Regions from separate parts of the Gottfriedia sp. S16(2024) genome, predicted to be linked through region 2. Evidence: a T-box and tRNA genes for the amino acid it is inferred to sense, from the RefSeq annotation. Region 2 holds a T-box; the other holds one or more tRNA genes.
The links. The T-box of region 2 lies ahead of proS (proline--tRNA ligase). A T-box ahead of a tRNA ligase gene usually reads a tRNA of that ligase, here a tRNA-Pro.

Region 1: it encodes a tRNA-Pro, which carries the amino acid that the T-box ahead of proS (proline--tRNA ligase) is inferred to sense. The anticodon was not compared.

What each region holds. Positions count from the first base shown of each region.
Region 1 covers NZ_JBFLUO010000001.1:413,725-421,808, reverse strand. The annotation lists rRNA gene AB1282_RS02260 (16S ribosomal RNA) at 1-1,293, shown strand, start outside; rRNA gene AB1282_RS02255 (23S ribosomal RNA) at 1,446-4,383, shown strand; rRNA gene rrf (5S ribosomal RNA) at 4,506-4,621, shown strand; tRNA gene AB1282_RS02245 (tRNA-Val) at 4,627-4,702, shown strand; tRNA gene AB1282_RS02240 (tRNA-Thr) at 4,706-4,778, shown strand; tRNA gene AB1282_RS02235 (tRNA-Lys) at 4,787-4,862, shown strand; tRNA gene AB1282_RS02230 (tRNA-Leu) at 4,884-4,966, shown strand; tRNA gene AB1282_RS02225 (tRNA-Gly) at 4,989-5,063, shown strand; tRNA gene AB1282_RS02220 (tRNA-Leu) at 5,072-5,158, shown strand; tRNA gene AB1282_RS02215 (tRNA-Arg) at 5,171-5,247, shown strand; tRNA gene AB1282_RS02210 (tRNA-Pro) at 5,272-5,348, shown strand; tRNA gene AB1282_RS02205 (tRNA-Ala) at 5,359-5,431, shown strand; tRNA gene AB1282_RS02200 (tRNA-Met) at 5,459-5,532, shown strand; tRNA gene AB1282_RS02195 (tRNA-Ile) at 5,542-5,618, shown strand; tRNA gene AB1282_RS02190 (tRNA-Ser) at 5,627-5,719, shown strand; tRNA gene AB1282_RS02185 (tRNA-Met) at 5,916-5,992, shown strand; tRNA gene AB1282_RS02180 (tRNA-Asp) at 5,996-6,071, shown strand; tRNA gene AB1282_RS02175 (tRNA-Phe) at 6,080-6,155, shown strand; tRNA gene AB1282_RS02170 (tRNA-Thr) at 6,186-6,258, shown strand; tRNA gene AB1282_RS02165 (tRNA-His) at 6,268-6,343, shown strand; tRNA gene AB1282_RS02160 (tRNA-Gly) at 6,350-6,420, shown strand; tRNA gene AB1282_RS02155 (tRNA-Ile) at 6,437-6,513, shown strand; tRNA gene AB1282_RS02150 (tRNA-Asn) at 6,535-6,609, shown strand; tRNA gene AB1282_RS02145 (tRNA-Ser) at 6,616-6,706, shown strand; tRNA gene AB1282_RS02140 (tRNA-Glu) at 6,718-6,789, shown strand; gene AB1282_RS02135 (bifunctional transcriptional activator/DNA repair enzyme AdaA) at 7,231-7,785, shown strand; gene AB1282_RS02130 (DMT family transporter) at 7,782-8,084, shown strand, end outside.
Region 2 covers NZ_JBFLUO010000001.1:3,820,139-3,828,222, forward strand. The annotation lists gene AB1282_RS18065 (AMP-binding protein) at 1-1,341, opposite strand, end outside; gene AB1282_RS18070 (biotin transporter BioY) at 1,392-1,970, opposite strand; gene AB1282_RS18075 (VanZ family protein) at 2,614-3,189, shown strand; gene AB1282_RS18080 (DUF3900 domain-containing protein) at 3,370-4,446, opposite strand; gene AB1282_RS18085 (DMT family transporter) at 4,799-5,719, shown strand; T-box leader at 5,804-6,015, shown strand; gene proS (proline--tRNA ligase) at 6,159-7,592, shown strand; gene AB1282_RS18095 (DUF4440 domain-containing protein) at 7,634-7,990, shown strand.

The DNA.
Region 1 (8,084 bases), 3.4 Mb from region 2:
TTGGTGAGGTAACGGCTCACCAAGGCGACGATGCGTAGCCGACCTGAGAGGGTGATCGGCCACACTGGGACTGAGACACGGCCCAGACTCCTACGGGAGGCAGCAGTAGGGAATCTTCCGCAATGGACGAAAGTCTGACGGAGCAACGCCGCGTGAGCGATGAAGGCCTTCGGGTCGTAAAGCTCTGTTGTTAGGGAAGAATAAGTGCTAGTTGAATAAGCTGGCACCTTGACGGTACCTAACCAGAAAGCCACGGCTAACTACGTGCCAGCAGCCGCGGTAATACGTAGGTGGCAAGCGTTGTCCGGAATTATTGGGCGTAAAGCGCGCGCAGGCGGTTTCTTAAGTCTGATGTGAAAGCCCCCGGCTCAACCGGGGAGGGTCATTGGAAACTGGGAAACTTGAGTGCAGAAGAGGAAAGTGGAATTCCAAGTGTAGCGGTGAAATGCGTAGAGATTTGGAGGAACACCAGTGGCGAAGGCGACTTTCTGGTCTGTAACTGACGCTGAGGCGCGAAAGCGTGGGGAGCAAACAGGATTAGATACCCTGGTAGTCCACGCTGTAAACGATGAGTGCTAAGTGTTAGAGGGTTTCCGCCCTTTAGTGCTGAAGTTAACGCATTAAGCACTCCGCCTGGGGAGTACGGTCGCAAGACTGAAACTCAAAGGAATTGACGGGGGCCCGCACAAGTGGTGGAGCATGTGGTTTAATTCGAAGCAACGCGAAGAACCTTACCAGGTCTTGACATCCTCTGACAACCCTAGAGATAGGGCTTTCCCTTCGGGGACAGAGTGACAGGTGGTGCATGGTTGTCGTCAGCTCGTGTCGTGAGATGTTGGGTTAAGTCCCGCAACGAGCGCAACCCTTGATCTTAGTTGCCAGCATTTAGTTGGGCACTCTAAGGTGACTGCCGGTGACAAACCGGAGGAAGGTGGGGATGACGTCAAATCATCATGCCCCTTATGACCTGGGCTACACACGTGCTACAATGGATAGTACAAAGGGTTGCAAGACCGCGAGGTGGAGCTAATCCCATAAAACTATTCTCAGTTCGGATTGTAGGCTGCAACTCGCCTACATGAAGCCGGAATCACTAGTAATCGCGGATCAGCATGCCGCGGTGAATACGTTCCCGGGCCTTGTACACACCGCCCGTCACACCACGAGAGTTTGTAACACCCGAAGTCGGTGGGGTAACCTTTTAGGGGCCAGCCGCCTAAGGTGGGACAGATGATTGGGGTGAAGTCGTAACAAGGTAGCCGTATCGGAAGGTGCGGCTGGATCACCTCCTTTCTATGGAGACATCATGAACCGATGGTTCATGTATGAAATGTTTCTTCATTGTTTTGTTTAGTTTTGAGAGTTCACTCTCAACTTTGTACCTTGAAAACTAGATAATGTCATTCATTAAACTGCGTAAGTTTAATTCAATTAGTTTTAAAATTAGTTAAGTTAGAAAGGGCGCACGGTGGATGCCTTGGCACTAGGAGTCGATGAAGGACGGGACTAACACCGATATGCTTCGGGGAGCTGTAAGTAAGCTTTGATCCGGAGATTTCCGAATGGGGAAACCCACTACTCGTAATGGAGTAGTATCTTTACCTGAATACATAGGGTACTGAGGACAGACCCAGGGAACTGAAACATCTAAGTACCTGGAGGAATAGAAAGCAATAGCGATTTCCTGAGTAGCGGCGAGCGAAACGGAAGATAGCCCAAACCAAGAGGCTTGCCTCTTGGGGTTGTAGGACACTCTATACGGAGTTACAAAGGAACGGGGTAAATGAAGCGACCTGGAAAGGTCCGTCAAAGAAGGTAAAAACCCTGTAGTTGAAACCTCGTTCCCTCTTGAGTGGATCCTGAGTACGGCGGAACACGTGAAATTCCGTCGGAATCTGGGAGGACCATCTCCCAAGGCTAAATACTACCTAGTGACCGATAGTGAACCAGTACCGTGAGGGAAAGGTGAAAAGCACCCCGGAAGGGGAGTGAAAGAGAACCTGAAACCGTGTGCTTACAAATAGTCAGAGCTCGTTAACGAGTGATGGCGTGCCTTTTGTAGAATGAACCGGCGAGTTACGATCCCGTGCAAGGTTAAGTTGAAGAGACGGAGCCGCAGCGAAAGCGAGTCTGAATAGGGCGATATAGTACGTGGTCGTAGACCCGAAACCGAGTGATCTACCCATGTCCAGGATGAAGTTCAGGTAACACTGAATGGAGGTCCGAACCCACGCACGTTGAAAAGTGCGGGGATGAGGTGTGGGTAGCGGAGAAATTCCAATCGAACTCGGAGATAGCTGGTTCTCCCCGAAATAGCTTTAGGGCTAGCCTTATGTGTTAGAGTCTTGGAGGTAGAGCACTGATTGGACTAGGGGCCCCCAACGGGTTACCGAATTCAGTCAAACTCCGAATGCCAATGACTTATCCATAGGAGTCAGACTACGAGTGATAAGATCCGTGGTCAAGAGGGAAACAGCCCAGACCGCCAGCTAAGGTCCCAAAGTATACGTTAAGTGGAAAAGGATGTGGAGTTGCTTAGACAACCAGGATGTTGGCTTAGAAGCAGCCACCATTTAAAGAGTGCGTAATAGCTCACTGGTCGAGTGACTCTGCGCCGAAAATGTAACGGGGCTAAACGTATCACCGAAGCTGCGGATTGATACCGTATGGTATCAGTGGTAGGGGAGCGTTCTAAGGGCGTTGAAGCTAGATCGTAAGGACTGGTGGAGCGCTTAGAAGTGAGAATGCCGGTATGAGTAGCGAAAGACGGGTGAGAATCCCGTCCACCGTATGCCTAAGGTTTCCTGGGGAAGGCTCGTCCTCCCAGGGTTAGTCAGGACCTAAGCCGAGGCCGAAAGGCGTAGGCGATGGACAACAGGTTGATATTCCTGTACCACCTCATTTCCGTTTGAGCGATGGAGGGACGCAGAAAGATAGGGTAAGCGCGCTGCTGGATATGCGCGTCCAAGCAATTAGGCTGATGTGTAGGCAAATCCGCACATCATAAGGCTGAGTTGTGATGGCGAGGGAAATATAGTACCGAAGTTCCTGATTCTACGCTGCCAAGAAAAGCTTCTAGCGAGGAAATAGGTGCCTGTACCGCAAACCGACACAGGTAGGCGAGGAGAGAATCCTAAGGTGAGCGAGAGAACTATGGTTAAGGAACTCGGCAAAATGACCCCGTAACTTCGGGAGAAGGGGTGCTCTTTTGGGTGTATGCCCGGGAGAGCCGCAGTGAAAAGGCCCAAGCGACTGTTTAGCAAAAACACAGGTCTCTGCGAAGCCGCAAGGCGAAGTATAGGGGCTGACGCCTGCCCGGTGCTGGAAGGTTAAGAGGAGGGGTTATCCCTTACGGGAGAAGCTCTGAATTGAAGCCCCAGTAAACGGCGGCCGTAACTATAACGGTCCTAAGGTAGCGAAATTCCTTGTCGGGTAAGTTCCGACCCGCACGAAAGGCGTAACGATTTGGGCACTGTCTCAACCATAGACTCGGTGAAATTATAGTACCTGTGAAGATGCAGGTTACCCGCGACAGGACGGAAAGACCCCGTGGAGCTTTACTGCAGCTTGATATTGAATTTTGGTACAGCTTGTACAGGATAGGTAGGAGCCTGAGAAGCCGGAGCGCTAGCTTCGGTGGAGGCGTCGGTGGGATACTACCCTGGCTGTATTGAAATTCTAACCTAGAGCCGTTATCCGGCTCGGAGACAGTGTCAGGTGGGCAGTTTGACTGGGGCGGTCGCCTCCTAAAGAGTAACGGAGGCGCCCAAAGGTTCCCTCAGAATGGTTGGAAATCATTCGAAGAGTGTAAAGGCATAAGGGAGCTTGACTGCGAGACCTACAAGTCGAGCAGGGACGAAAGTCGGGCTTAGTGATCCGGTGGTTCCGCATGGAAGGGCCATCGCTCAACGGATAAAAGCTACCCCGGGGATAACAGGCTTATCTCCCCCAAGAGTCCACATCGACGGGGAGGTTTGGCACCTCGATGTCGGCTCATCGCATCCTGGGGCTGTAGTCGGTCCCAAGGGTTGGGCTGTTCGCCCATTAAAGCGGTACGCGAGCTGGGTTCAGAACGTCGTGAGACAGTTCGGTCCCTATCCGTCGTGGGCGCAGGAAATTTGAGAGGATCTGTCCTTAGTACGAGAGGACCGGGATGGACACACCGCTGGTGTACCAGTTGTTCTGCCAAGAGCATGGCTGGGTAGCTATGTGTGGAAGGGATAAGTGCTGAAAGCATCTAAGCATGAAGCCCCCCTCAAGATGAGATTTCCCATAGCGTTAAGCTAGTAAGACCCCTGAGAGACGATCAGGTTGATAGGTCAGAGGTGGAAGCGTGGTGACACGTGGAGCTGACTGATACTAATCGGTCGAGGACTTAACTAACAAGTTTGATAATGACATTATCTAGTTTTGAAGGTACAAAAATTATTATAAAAAAAATCGAAGAAAGTTATTGACTTTTAAATGAAATTTGATATAATAATTAATGTCCTAAAGAAAATGAATCAAGTGATGATAGCGAAGAGGTCACACCCGTTCCCATACCGAACACGGCAGTTAAGCTCTTCAGCGTCGATGGTAGTTGGGGGTTTCCCCCTGTGAGAGTAGAACGTCGCTTGGTTTGATGGAGGATTAGCTCAGCTGGGAGAGCACCTGCCTTACAAGCAGGGGGTCGGCGGTTCGAGCCCGTCATCCTCCACCATATGCCGACTTAGCTCAATTGGTAGAGCAACTGACTTGTAATCAGTAGGTTGGGGGTTCAAGTCCTCTAGTCGGCACTCTTTATGAGCCATTAGCTCAGTAGGTAGAGCATCTGACTTTTAATCAGAGGGTCGAAGGTTCGAATCCTTCATGGCTCACCATTTTCTAAAAAGAAAATATTTGCGGGTGTGGCGGAATTGGCAGACGCGCTAGACTTAGGATCTAGTACTTCGGTGTGGGGGTTCGAGTCCCTTCACCCGCACCATTTATCTTGTTAAACAGTATATGCGGAAGTAGTTCAGTGGTAGAATACAACCTTGCCAAGGTTGGGGTCGCGGGTTCGAGCCCCGTCTTCCGCTCCATATATGCTGCCGGGGTGGTGGAATGGCAGACACACAGGACTTAAAATCCTGCGGGGGTTGACCCCGTGCCGGTTCGAGTCCGGCCCTCGGTACCATTTTTATAATATGCGCCCGTAGCTCAATTGGATAGAGCGTTTGACTACGGATCAAAAGGTTATGGGTTCGAGTCCTTTCGGGCGCGCCATATTGTTTCACCTGTAATTCTGAACGGGAAGTGGCTCAGCTTGGTAGAGCACCTGGTTTGGGACCAGGGGGTCGCAGGTTCAAATCCTGTCTTCCCGACCATTTAAAACATGGGGCCTTAGCTCAGCTGGGAGAGCGCCTGCCTTGCACGCAGGAGGTCAGCGGTTCGATCCCGCTAGGCTCCACTTGAAGAACTTAAATTAATTTATTATGGCGGTGTAGCTCAGCTGGCTAGAGCGTACGGTTCATACCCGTGAGGTCGTGGGTTCGACTCCCTCCGCCGCTACTTATTTAAGGACCTTTAGCTCAGCTGGTTAGAGCAGACGGCTCATAACCGTCCGGTCGTAGGTTCGAGTCCTACAAGGTCCACCACTTATAATGGAGTAATACCCAAGTCTGGCTGAAGGGATCGGTCTTGAAAACCGACAGGGGTGTAACAGCCCGCGGGGGTTCGAATCCCTCTTACTCCTCCATTTTTATTAAACTTTATATAAATGGAACTAACTTAGTTAGTATCCACATTATCGCGGGGTGGAGCACGAACGAATATGCTTCGAAGAAATTACTTCAGCATACCAATCGAGCTGCTACTTGCATAATCATCCTGAGATTGGGATGGTCTTAACAAAATAACTTTATTGGAACTATATTAAATAGTATCCACATTATCGCGGGGTGGAGCAGTCTGGTAGCTCGTCGGGCTCATAACCCGAAGGTCGCAGGTTCAAATCCTGTCCCCGCAACCAAATGGTCCCGTGGTGTAGCGGTTAACATGCCTGCCTGTCACGCAGGAGATCGCCGGTTCGATCCCGGTCGGGACCGCCATTTAAGTTGGCTCGGTAGCTCAGTCGGTAGAGCAGAGGACTGAAAATCCTCGTGTCGGCGGTTCGATTCCGTCCCGAGCCACCATCTTAAATAAAAAAATGATTATAATAATAAGCCGACTTAGCTCAATTGGTAGAGCAACTGACTTGTAATCAGTAGGTTGGGGGTTCAAGTCCTCTAGTCGGCACTCTTTATGGCGGTCGTGGCGAAGTGGTTAACGCATCGGATTGTGGTTCCGACACTCGTGGGTTCGATTCCCATCGGTCGCCCCATATTTTGCGGGTGTAGTTTAATGGTAAAATAGAAGCCTTCCAAGCTTCGGTCGTGGGTTCGATTCCCATCACCCGCTTTTTATAAAATTTAATGGGCCTATAGCTCAGCTGGTTAGAGCGCACGCCTGATAAGCGTGAGGTCGATGGTTCGAGTCCATTTAGGCCCACCATTAATTTTTATAATTAGTTTTTCCGCAGTAGCTCAGTGGTAGAGCACTCGGCTGTTAACCGAGTGGTCGTAGGTTCGAACCCTACCTGCGGAGCCATATGATAGAGAAGTACCCAAGTGGCTCAAGGGGCGCCCCTGCTAAGGGTGTAGATCGGGTAACCGGTGCGAGGGTTCGAATCCCTTCTTCTCTGCCATATTTTTTTTTGGCCCGTTGGTCAAGCGGTTAAGACACCGCCCTTTCACGGCGGTAACACGGGTTCGAGTCCCGTACGGGTCATAACTAAAGCTCAGTTATTTGTGATAACACAGGTAACTGAGTTTTTTATTTGTCTTTTTTAGGACTTTAGTGAACGACATTTAATTGAATACGCCTTTCTTCATATATTAGAGTGTTCTTCTTTCATTTTAGGATGTACAGGGAGGGAGCTCTTATAGTTGTAATATGTTTGCTGTCAATTTTACAAATAAAGTAATAGAAACAGCACATCGTAGTCCTAGCTCTCCACGGGTTTGCTATTCCTCTTTTCCATTATTCTTCATTTGGGTCACATATCCTTATTTTTCAATACTAATATCCTTTTCACTCATTTTAAATCTAAACATCATCAGTTGATCTATTAACTATTATCCTTCTTCTATAGAAATAGAAAGCAAGAAATTGAAAGCAAGCGCAATATCTTAGTGTTAAAATGTGAATAGCTAAAGATGAGGTGATTAAATGAACGGATTAAATAATGAGGTCATGTGGAATGCAGTTGAATCATGCGATGAAAACTACGATGGAGTGTTTATATATGCAGTTAAGTCCACTGGTATTTGTTGTAAACCTTCGTGTAAGTCAAGAACTCCATTAAAAGAAAATGTATCATATTATCCGTCATTTTCCTTGGCAATTAACGAAGGATACCGTCCATGTAAAAGGTGTCGCCCTGATTTACTTCACACAAATGAGGAGGATATTATTTTATCAGCTAAACATTTTATTGAAAAAGAATATCGAAATAGCTTAACATTGGATCGGTTAGCAAAGGAAGTGGGAGTAAGTAAATTTCACTTGCAAAGATTATTTAAAAAATCCACAGGTTTATCACCGTTAGAATACGCAACTAAGTTAAGAATGATAGAAGCTTTAGGATTGTTACAAGATACTGAGAAAACTATAACTGAAATAGCGCATAAACTTGGCTTTAAAAGCTCGGCACATTTTTCAAGCATGTTTCGTCATCATTTTCATAACACTCCAACCATATTCAGAAAGGGGTTAAATAAATGAAATTAAAAGATGGAATAGCTTTATTAAGCTTAGCTGCATTATGGGGAGCTTCATTTTTATTTATTCGAATAGCTTCACCAGTTTTTGGACCAATTTTAACAATACAAGGAAGAGTAACAATTGCTGCGTTCACCCTGGTGCTATATTTGGTCATTACTAAAAAGTCATTACACTTTAAAAAGAGATGGAGACAATATTTAATAATAGGGGCATTAAATGCAGCAATTCCATTTACATTAATTGCTACATCAGCATTGCATCTGACAGCCTCAATGTCATCCATTCTAAACTCTTTGACG
Region 2 (8,084 bases):
TAAGTGTGTCTTACAAAATCTTTTTAGCTCAAAAGAATTACTATTTCCTTTGATAACTGCAGCAACAATCTGACCCCAATACGGATTTGAAAGACCAACTACTGCAACTTCCTCGACATCCGGATGAAGAGATATAACCTTTTCGATTTCTTCAGGAAATATATTAATCCCTCCGTATAGAATCATATTTTTTTCACGACCGTTTATTGTTAAAAACCCGTCTTCATCAATATAGCCCATATCATGTACAGTAGCCCAACCGTCATTATCTTGAATTGAATGAATAGTTCTTTGATTTTCTTCAAAATATCCATCTATTAAATACTTACTTTTCACATATATTTTTCCAGTTTCATTCGGTTTAGCTAACTCTTGGTCTGGTCTGCGAATTTGTAACTCGACACCATAACAAGGTTTCCCAACAGTTTTTGCCTTATGGTCACCGTCTCGATCAGACAAAACGGTAATAAAGCTTAATTCACTAGCGCCAAAAAATTCGTAAATCGTCATAGCAGGAAACAAATGTCGAAATTCGATTTTGGATTTTTCGGTCCACTTAGCACCGGACGAAAGGATTTTCATCGATTGATCGACTTGAATACCTTCTTTTATTAATGCTTCAATCATTGTCGGAACAACATAAATTGTAGTAATCGGAAAAGAATTGATTCGTGATATTACGTTTAAAGGAGAAAATTTTTCTAAAAGAATAACTGTTCCTCCTAAATATAAGGTACTAATCGCACCATATAGAAAATGTGAATGGATTAAAGCTCCAGGTATAAGAGTTTGATCCGATTCATCTAATCCAAAGTCAAAGCGATTGCAATCAAAACTAGAAACCCATGAATCTTGTGAACGAATAAATGCTTTCGGGCTACCGGTTGTACCTGAAGTAAATCCCACATAGAAAGGTAGGTTCTCATTTATTTCGATTGAAGATAAGGAATCAAATTTAGCAATTTCTAGTAAGATATCATCTAAAACCTTAACATTTGGAATGATCGGATTTATCTTATTGTACATTTCTTTTGTTGTAACAATGATAGAAGGATTCGAAAGCTTTACCCTTTTTTCTAAATCCGCTAGATTCCATTTCATATCATACGGAACAGCGATCCAACCCGCTTTAGAAGCTCCTGCAAACATCTGCAAAAACGGGATACCATTTGGTAAAAGGATACCTATTGTTTTAGATTGGTGAGAGTGAAGCCAATTAGCTGTTTGATTAATTAATTGATTCCATTCCTTATAACTGATTTGTTGATTACTCGTATGTATCGCAATTTTGTCAGGCGACAATATAGCGTTTTTTTGATATGATTCTGTAATATTTGCCATTTAAAATCACCCCTATAAAAAAGAGACACAACAAGAGTGTCCCAAAAGATTTACATATTTTTAGCTGATTGATTTGAATAGTTTTTTGTCAATGAGCTTGAAAAAACTGGTTGCTGTCTTAGTTTGAATACTAAAATTGAAGCAAGAATAGCTTTTAAAATATCTCCTGGAATATAAACTAAACTTAATTTAACCGCTGTCATAACTGGAATTCCCATAATAACCGCTTGAATTGGGATACCGATTAAATAGATTAATAGAATTCCAACAGTCAAGTTAATCAATAAGACATGCTTTAATTTTAACGTTTTAAATCGAGATAATAAATACCCAATTACAAAAGCCGTAATTGGCCATGAAATTAAATAACCAACACTTGGTCCCGCAAATACACTAAAACCACCACGACCACCGGATAGAAGCGGCATTCCTACTGCAACTAGTAATAAAAAGATGGTTTGGCTTAGTGCACCTAATCTAGCACCTAAAACACCACCAGTTAAAATAACGCCAAGTGTTTGTAATGTAATAGGAACTGGTGTAAAGGATAACATAATCGGAGGAACTTGTCCAAGGACACCCATAACTGCTGCAAACATTGCTACAAATGTAATTTCTTTGATTTTCATTTTAATTCTCCTACTGTCAATTTTCTGATAACTATTATCATATTAATGAAACTTAAATTATATGTCAACTAAATATTTATTTTAGTTAACATATATTATATTAAGATAAAAAACTAAAAAAATCTAATAAGAGGAAAGATTTAAAGACAATAGTAGGAATAGTAAGATTTTATAAATTGGTGGCCTAGGTTTAATTTTAAAAAATTAAAAGTTAATGATAGAGGGAAATCATGAGGATAATCGTAGTATAGGTACAGGTGGAGCATCATGTTTTTAAACGATGTATTCAATATAGGAACCATGACAGACCGGATATGAGAGAAGGATGCGAAAATAGATTTGAATTAAACGATTTTTAGAGGAAAGTAGATAATTAACGTAATGATGATTATGGGGCGCATTTGTGGCTCACTATTTATTTTAGTAAGGACATGCATAATAGTTTATCAACAAATCACAATATAACTTTTACAAATTTTCTACAATTCATATAAAAATATTCCAAATTTGTAATAAAATGTTAAAATTTGAAGTGTTAAGTTATATAAACAAAATGATAGGTTATTTGGCATTCTAAAAAATAATTATATATATTTATAAACGTTCAAAAAAATACCGTTTGATTTGAAGGAGATACACTTATATGGAAAAGGCATTTTTTTTTAATGGTTGGATTATGTATGGATTCATAATTATATTTTTAATGATATTATTTGTTTTAAAGATAAAATTCAAAAAGGATATTGTATATTTACTTTTTTTCTCTATTATGTATATTTATTTATGTACTGTTTTAAACTATACTCAATTTCCAATCTATGTATCTCAAACTTATAAAGATATCATCGGATTACATTTATCGATTAATCTAGTTCCTCTTATAAATCTTACAATGGAGGATTTTGAGACTTCTTTACTAAATGTTTTGATGACAATACCATTTGGTTTTGGACTTCCTTTTATTACAAAAAGTACATTTAAAAAAATAGTCCTATCTGGATTATTAATAGGAGTCACAATTGAGTCTTTACAAGGAATTATTGGACTACTTAATGGTTTCACTTTTAGAGTTGTTGATATTAATGACGTCCTATTTAATTTTACAGGAACGTTAATTGGATATAGTATATTTAAATTGTTTTCTTATTTATTTAAGTTATCAATTAAAAAAGCTAATGTAAAAGTAAACTCACTATTAAAACATATATATGATGCTTAAGAAATGATTTAATTTGAAGACCGCCAAGAATGTTTTTACTAAGATTCTAAGTCGTTTATTTTAAATGTCGACTCTCTAAAGAAATTTAGATGAAATCAAAAAGACAGTTAGCTAGTAATAGCCAACTGTCTTTTAATTTTTTATTACATTCATTATTTTTTAATTGAGTTATTCGATCGGTCAATATCCTGGAATATTTACTTTCTGACCAATTCGCTCAATTACATCATCCAATTCGTCCGGCTTCAGAAACTCAATCGGAGAAAATCCCTTCTCAAATTGCAATGTATCTGCTTCTAAAATAACGACATATCGACCGTTTACTTTCGCTATATGGAGGTTATCACCAAAATCAGCTAGTAATCCTTTAACAGAAAAGTGATCCGCTTTAAATGATAATTCAATTTCTGGTGTATGTTCCACGATTTGTGCCGCTGCTTCGATTACTTCATTGGGTGTAAAATGCTCTTGAATTTCACGTTTAGGACTTGCTGCCCAAACTTCCATTGCTGCATCGAATTGTTGTCTTTCAACACTTTCCTCTTCAAAAACGTCCTCAATTTTGTCGTAAACCATTTCCATTACTTGAGATTTTACAATTGTAGGCATTGATTCGGAATAGGAAACAAATTTTAAAAAGTCTTCAAAATATCTTGCGTGAGATGCTTGGTGTATTTTCAATTCACTCTCTGAGATCATCCCTAATTCTTCCATATAAGGGTATTGAATCGATTTCATATTTTTCGTTGTAATCGCCATTTCAACTGTTTTAATGAGAGTAGATTCATCTGCAATGGATGCAACTTTCGGTTCAAAATCACATTTTAGTACAAATAAGAATGGATCATCAAAATATTTTCTTAGCTTTGCCTGAATCACTAAAAATGCTCCTCCGCGAACTGCACTTGTATCAATGTAATTTATGACTAAAGTCTCATTTTCTGCTTTAAAATCTTCAATCGATTTAGCATCACGTATTCGCTGGAATAAATTATAATTTGGATTTGAATCTAAAGAGTGGCCTTCTTCGACGATAAAATGACCTAACTTTGTTGGTACAGAATCAGATTTTGGATGTCTTTCAACTTTTCGATTTACAATTCGTTCAAGTTCCCCTTCTAAAAAGCCTTTCAATGCGCTTTCTTCAAACATTGATTCATCTAATGTTTGGAAATGTTTATATCGTTTATCGGATTGTTCACCTTTACCTTCAACAGTAACAACATAAAACGATAAATATGTAATTTCAAAATCCATCCAATCACCTTTTCCTATTTTTCTGTATTTAAGTATATGGATGAGGATTCGTTGAGTCAATCATAAACAAATCAAGTTTTGGACAAAATTTCCATTAAAACTATCATAAGATAGAGAAATTTTACAGTTATAAGACAAATTCATTACACACTATGATAAAATAAAAATATAATTTAATGTGGAACCTATAAAATTTAAAGTACTTGGATGTGTGAATATCACATCTTTTTTTAGGTTAAGTGGGAATAAATTGGCAACAATGAAGTGATTTCAAAGTAGTTGTCAATTAAACTCGTCAATCAACGAGTTTTCTTTACTTCCAATTTTATGGTACCAACTATATGGAGAGGGGATGAGAGACCTGAGAATAGATAGAATAGCTACCATCTCATTAATTATCGTAACATTACTTTGGGGCACAACATTTGTAGTAGTCCAAAATGCGATTGCATACGTTGAACCGTTTGCATTTAACGCATTTCGATTTATCCTCGCAACTTTAGTCCTTTTACCATTTCTAGTAAAAAGAAAACAAAAAACTAAAGTAACGGTAAAGCAAATCGTTATTACTAGTGGTATTGGATTCATGTTGTTTTTAGGATATTTACTTCAAACATTTGGATTGAAGTATACAACTTCATCAAAATCAGGTTTTATTACTGGTCTATGTGTTGTATTAGTACCTGTTCTTTTATATTTAGTCTATAAAGAACGGTCAAACTGGTCTACTGTCATTGCATGTTTAATTGCATTACTAGGACTAAGTTTCTTAACTTTAGGTGATTCATTCTCTATTAATCTTGGAGATGTACTAACACTAATTGGGTCGATTGCGTTTGCATTCCATATTATTTTATCAGGTAAATATACGAAGCAAATGGATCCGCTCACCTTTACAACGATTCAACTAGCAACAGTTGGCATTAGTAGTACGATTTTCTCTCTAATTTTTGAAGATACTTCCGTTTCTTTTTCAAAAGAACTTTGGGTCAATCCGACATTCATCTTTGCAGTGGTTGTCACTGCAATCTTCTGTACGAGTATCGCGTTTTGGGTTCAAATGTTTGCTCAGCAACATATTTCTTCTACGAAAGCAGCACTAATTTTTATTTTCGAACCTGTTTTTGCAGCATTTACAGCAGTACTTTTTGCCAATGAAACATTATCGATCCAAACAATTATCGGTGGGACTTTTATTGTAGGCGGGATGCTGTTATCTGAAGTTCCCTTACCCAAGAAACGAACAAAAGAAGTAAAAAATGAGGCAATATAGTAAGAAATGTAAGAAATTTTAAAAAAATGGGCATAATACACATTGACAGATATAATTTGTTCACGTATTATAACTTTAAATTAATAAACGACTTAGAAAAGGAATAGTAAGTTTATAAGCTTTTTAGAGAGGGAATGGTCGCTGCAAATTCCTAAAGCAAGTATTCTGAACCAGCCTTGGAGTCTCTGTACCGAAATAAAAGTAGGCTACAGCGGTTTTCCCGTTAAAGATGTTAAGAGATTATGTAGAGCTTTTACATAATAAGTAGGGTGGTAACGCCATGAATGGTCCCTTTTGATCATTCATGGCGTTTTTTGTTTATCATTCGCTTATTTCGTATTTTCTATATAGTAATTAGGGTGGTAACGCCGAGAATGGTCCCTTCTAGATTATTCTCGCGCGTTTTTTATTTTCTAAAAAATGATTAGGAGTAGAGAAAATGACTACAAAAAAATTTGTTGAAGCAATTACAGATATGGATGTTGATTTTGCACAATGGTACACAGATATCGTAAAAAAAGCAGAATTAGTCGATTACTCAAGTGTTAAAGGCTGTATGATTATAAGACCTTATGGTTATGCATTATGGGAAAATATCCAAAAAGAATTAGATTTTCAATTTAAACAAACAGATCATGAAAATGTATATATGCCATTATTTATCCCTAAATCTTTATTACAAAAAGAAGCTGATCATGTAGAAGGATTTGCACCTGAAGTGGCTTGGGTAACGCACGGTGGTCACGATGAATTAGCTGAACCATTAGCAGTTCGTCCTACATCAGAAACACTATTTTGTGAGCATTTTTCAAAAACAGTTGAAAGCTATAATGACTTACCAAAATTATATAATCAATGGTGCTCAGTTGTACGTTGGGAAAAAACAACAAGACCATTTTTAAGAACGACTGAATTCTTATGGCAAGAAGGTCATACAGCACATGCAACCGCTGAAGAAGCACAAGCAGAAACAATCCAAATGCTAAATGTTTATGCTAATTTCTTAGAAGACTTCTTAGCAATTCCTGTTATTAAAGGTCAAAAAACAGAAAAAGAAAAATTCGCTGGTGCAAAAGCTACTTATACAATTGAAAGCTTAATGCACGATGGGAAAGCATTACAAAGTGGTACATCTCATAACTTTGGAGATGGATTTGCAAAAGCATTTGATATTCAATACACAGATAAAAACTCTAAAAGACAATATGTACACCAAACTTCTTGGGGTATGACAACAAGAGTAATCGGCGCATTAATTATGGTTCACGGTGATAACAGCGGATTAGTATTACCTCCAAAAGTTGCTCCAACTCAAGTAATGGTCATTCCAATTGCTCAACATAAAGAAGGCGTTATTGAAAAAGCAACTGAATTAAAAAACCGTATTTCAAAAATTGCTCGAGTAAAAATTGATACTTCTGATAAGATGCCAGGCTGGAAATTTAACGAATATGAAATGAAAGGAATTCCAGTTCGTGTTGAAATTGGCCCAAAAGATATCGAAAAGAATCAAGCAGTTTTAGTAAGACGTGACACGCGAGAAAAAACGATCGTTTCATTAGACGCTTTAGAAGAAAATATTACAAAATTACTTGAAGAAATCCAAATAGCTCTATACGAAAAAGCATTAAACAACCGTACAGAAAAAACATTTGAAGCTACATCTATGGATGAGTTAAAACAAATCAGTGAAGAAAAACAAGGCTTTATTAAGGCAATGTGGTGCGGGGATCTTGCATGTGAAGAACAAATTAAAGAAGAAGCTGGGTTAACATCTAGATGTATACCATTTGAACAAGAACAAATTTCTGATACATGTGTATGCTGTGCAAAGAAAACGGATGTAATGGTTTATTGGGGTAAAGCTTACTAATTAAAAATCAATCTATATAAAACGAAGAAGGTGAATGAATGATGGAAGGTTTACATTTTTTAAAAGAGCATCTATGTATGTTAGAAGAAAAATTGCTTAAACCAGAGATTCGCACTTCACAAACTGAATTAAAAAATTTACTAGCTGATGAATTTTTTGAATTCGGGAGTTCAGGAAGAGTTTTATATAAAGATGATCAATTAGAAAATGGCATTGGAATCGTAAAAATGACATTAAGTGATTTTGAAATTCATCCATTATCAGAAGAAATTACCTTAGTGACTTATCGAATATTTAATGAAGTAAAAAAACAACATTCCTTACGTAATTCAATTTGGAAGTTTAAAGATGGTCAATGGAAGATGTATTTCCATCAGGGTACACCAACAGAGTTTTAGGTAAATTTATAAGTAAAATAATCAAAAGAGCACGAATCCTTCGATTTGTGTTCTTTTTGTTAGATAGATCATTTAATTTTCTCTAATTTCTCAA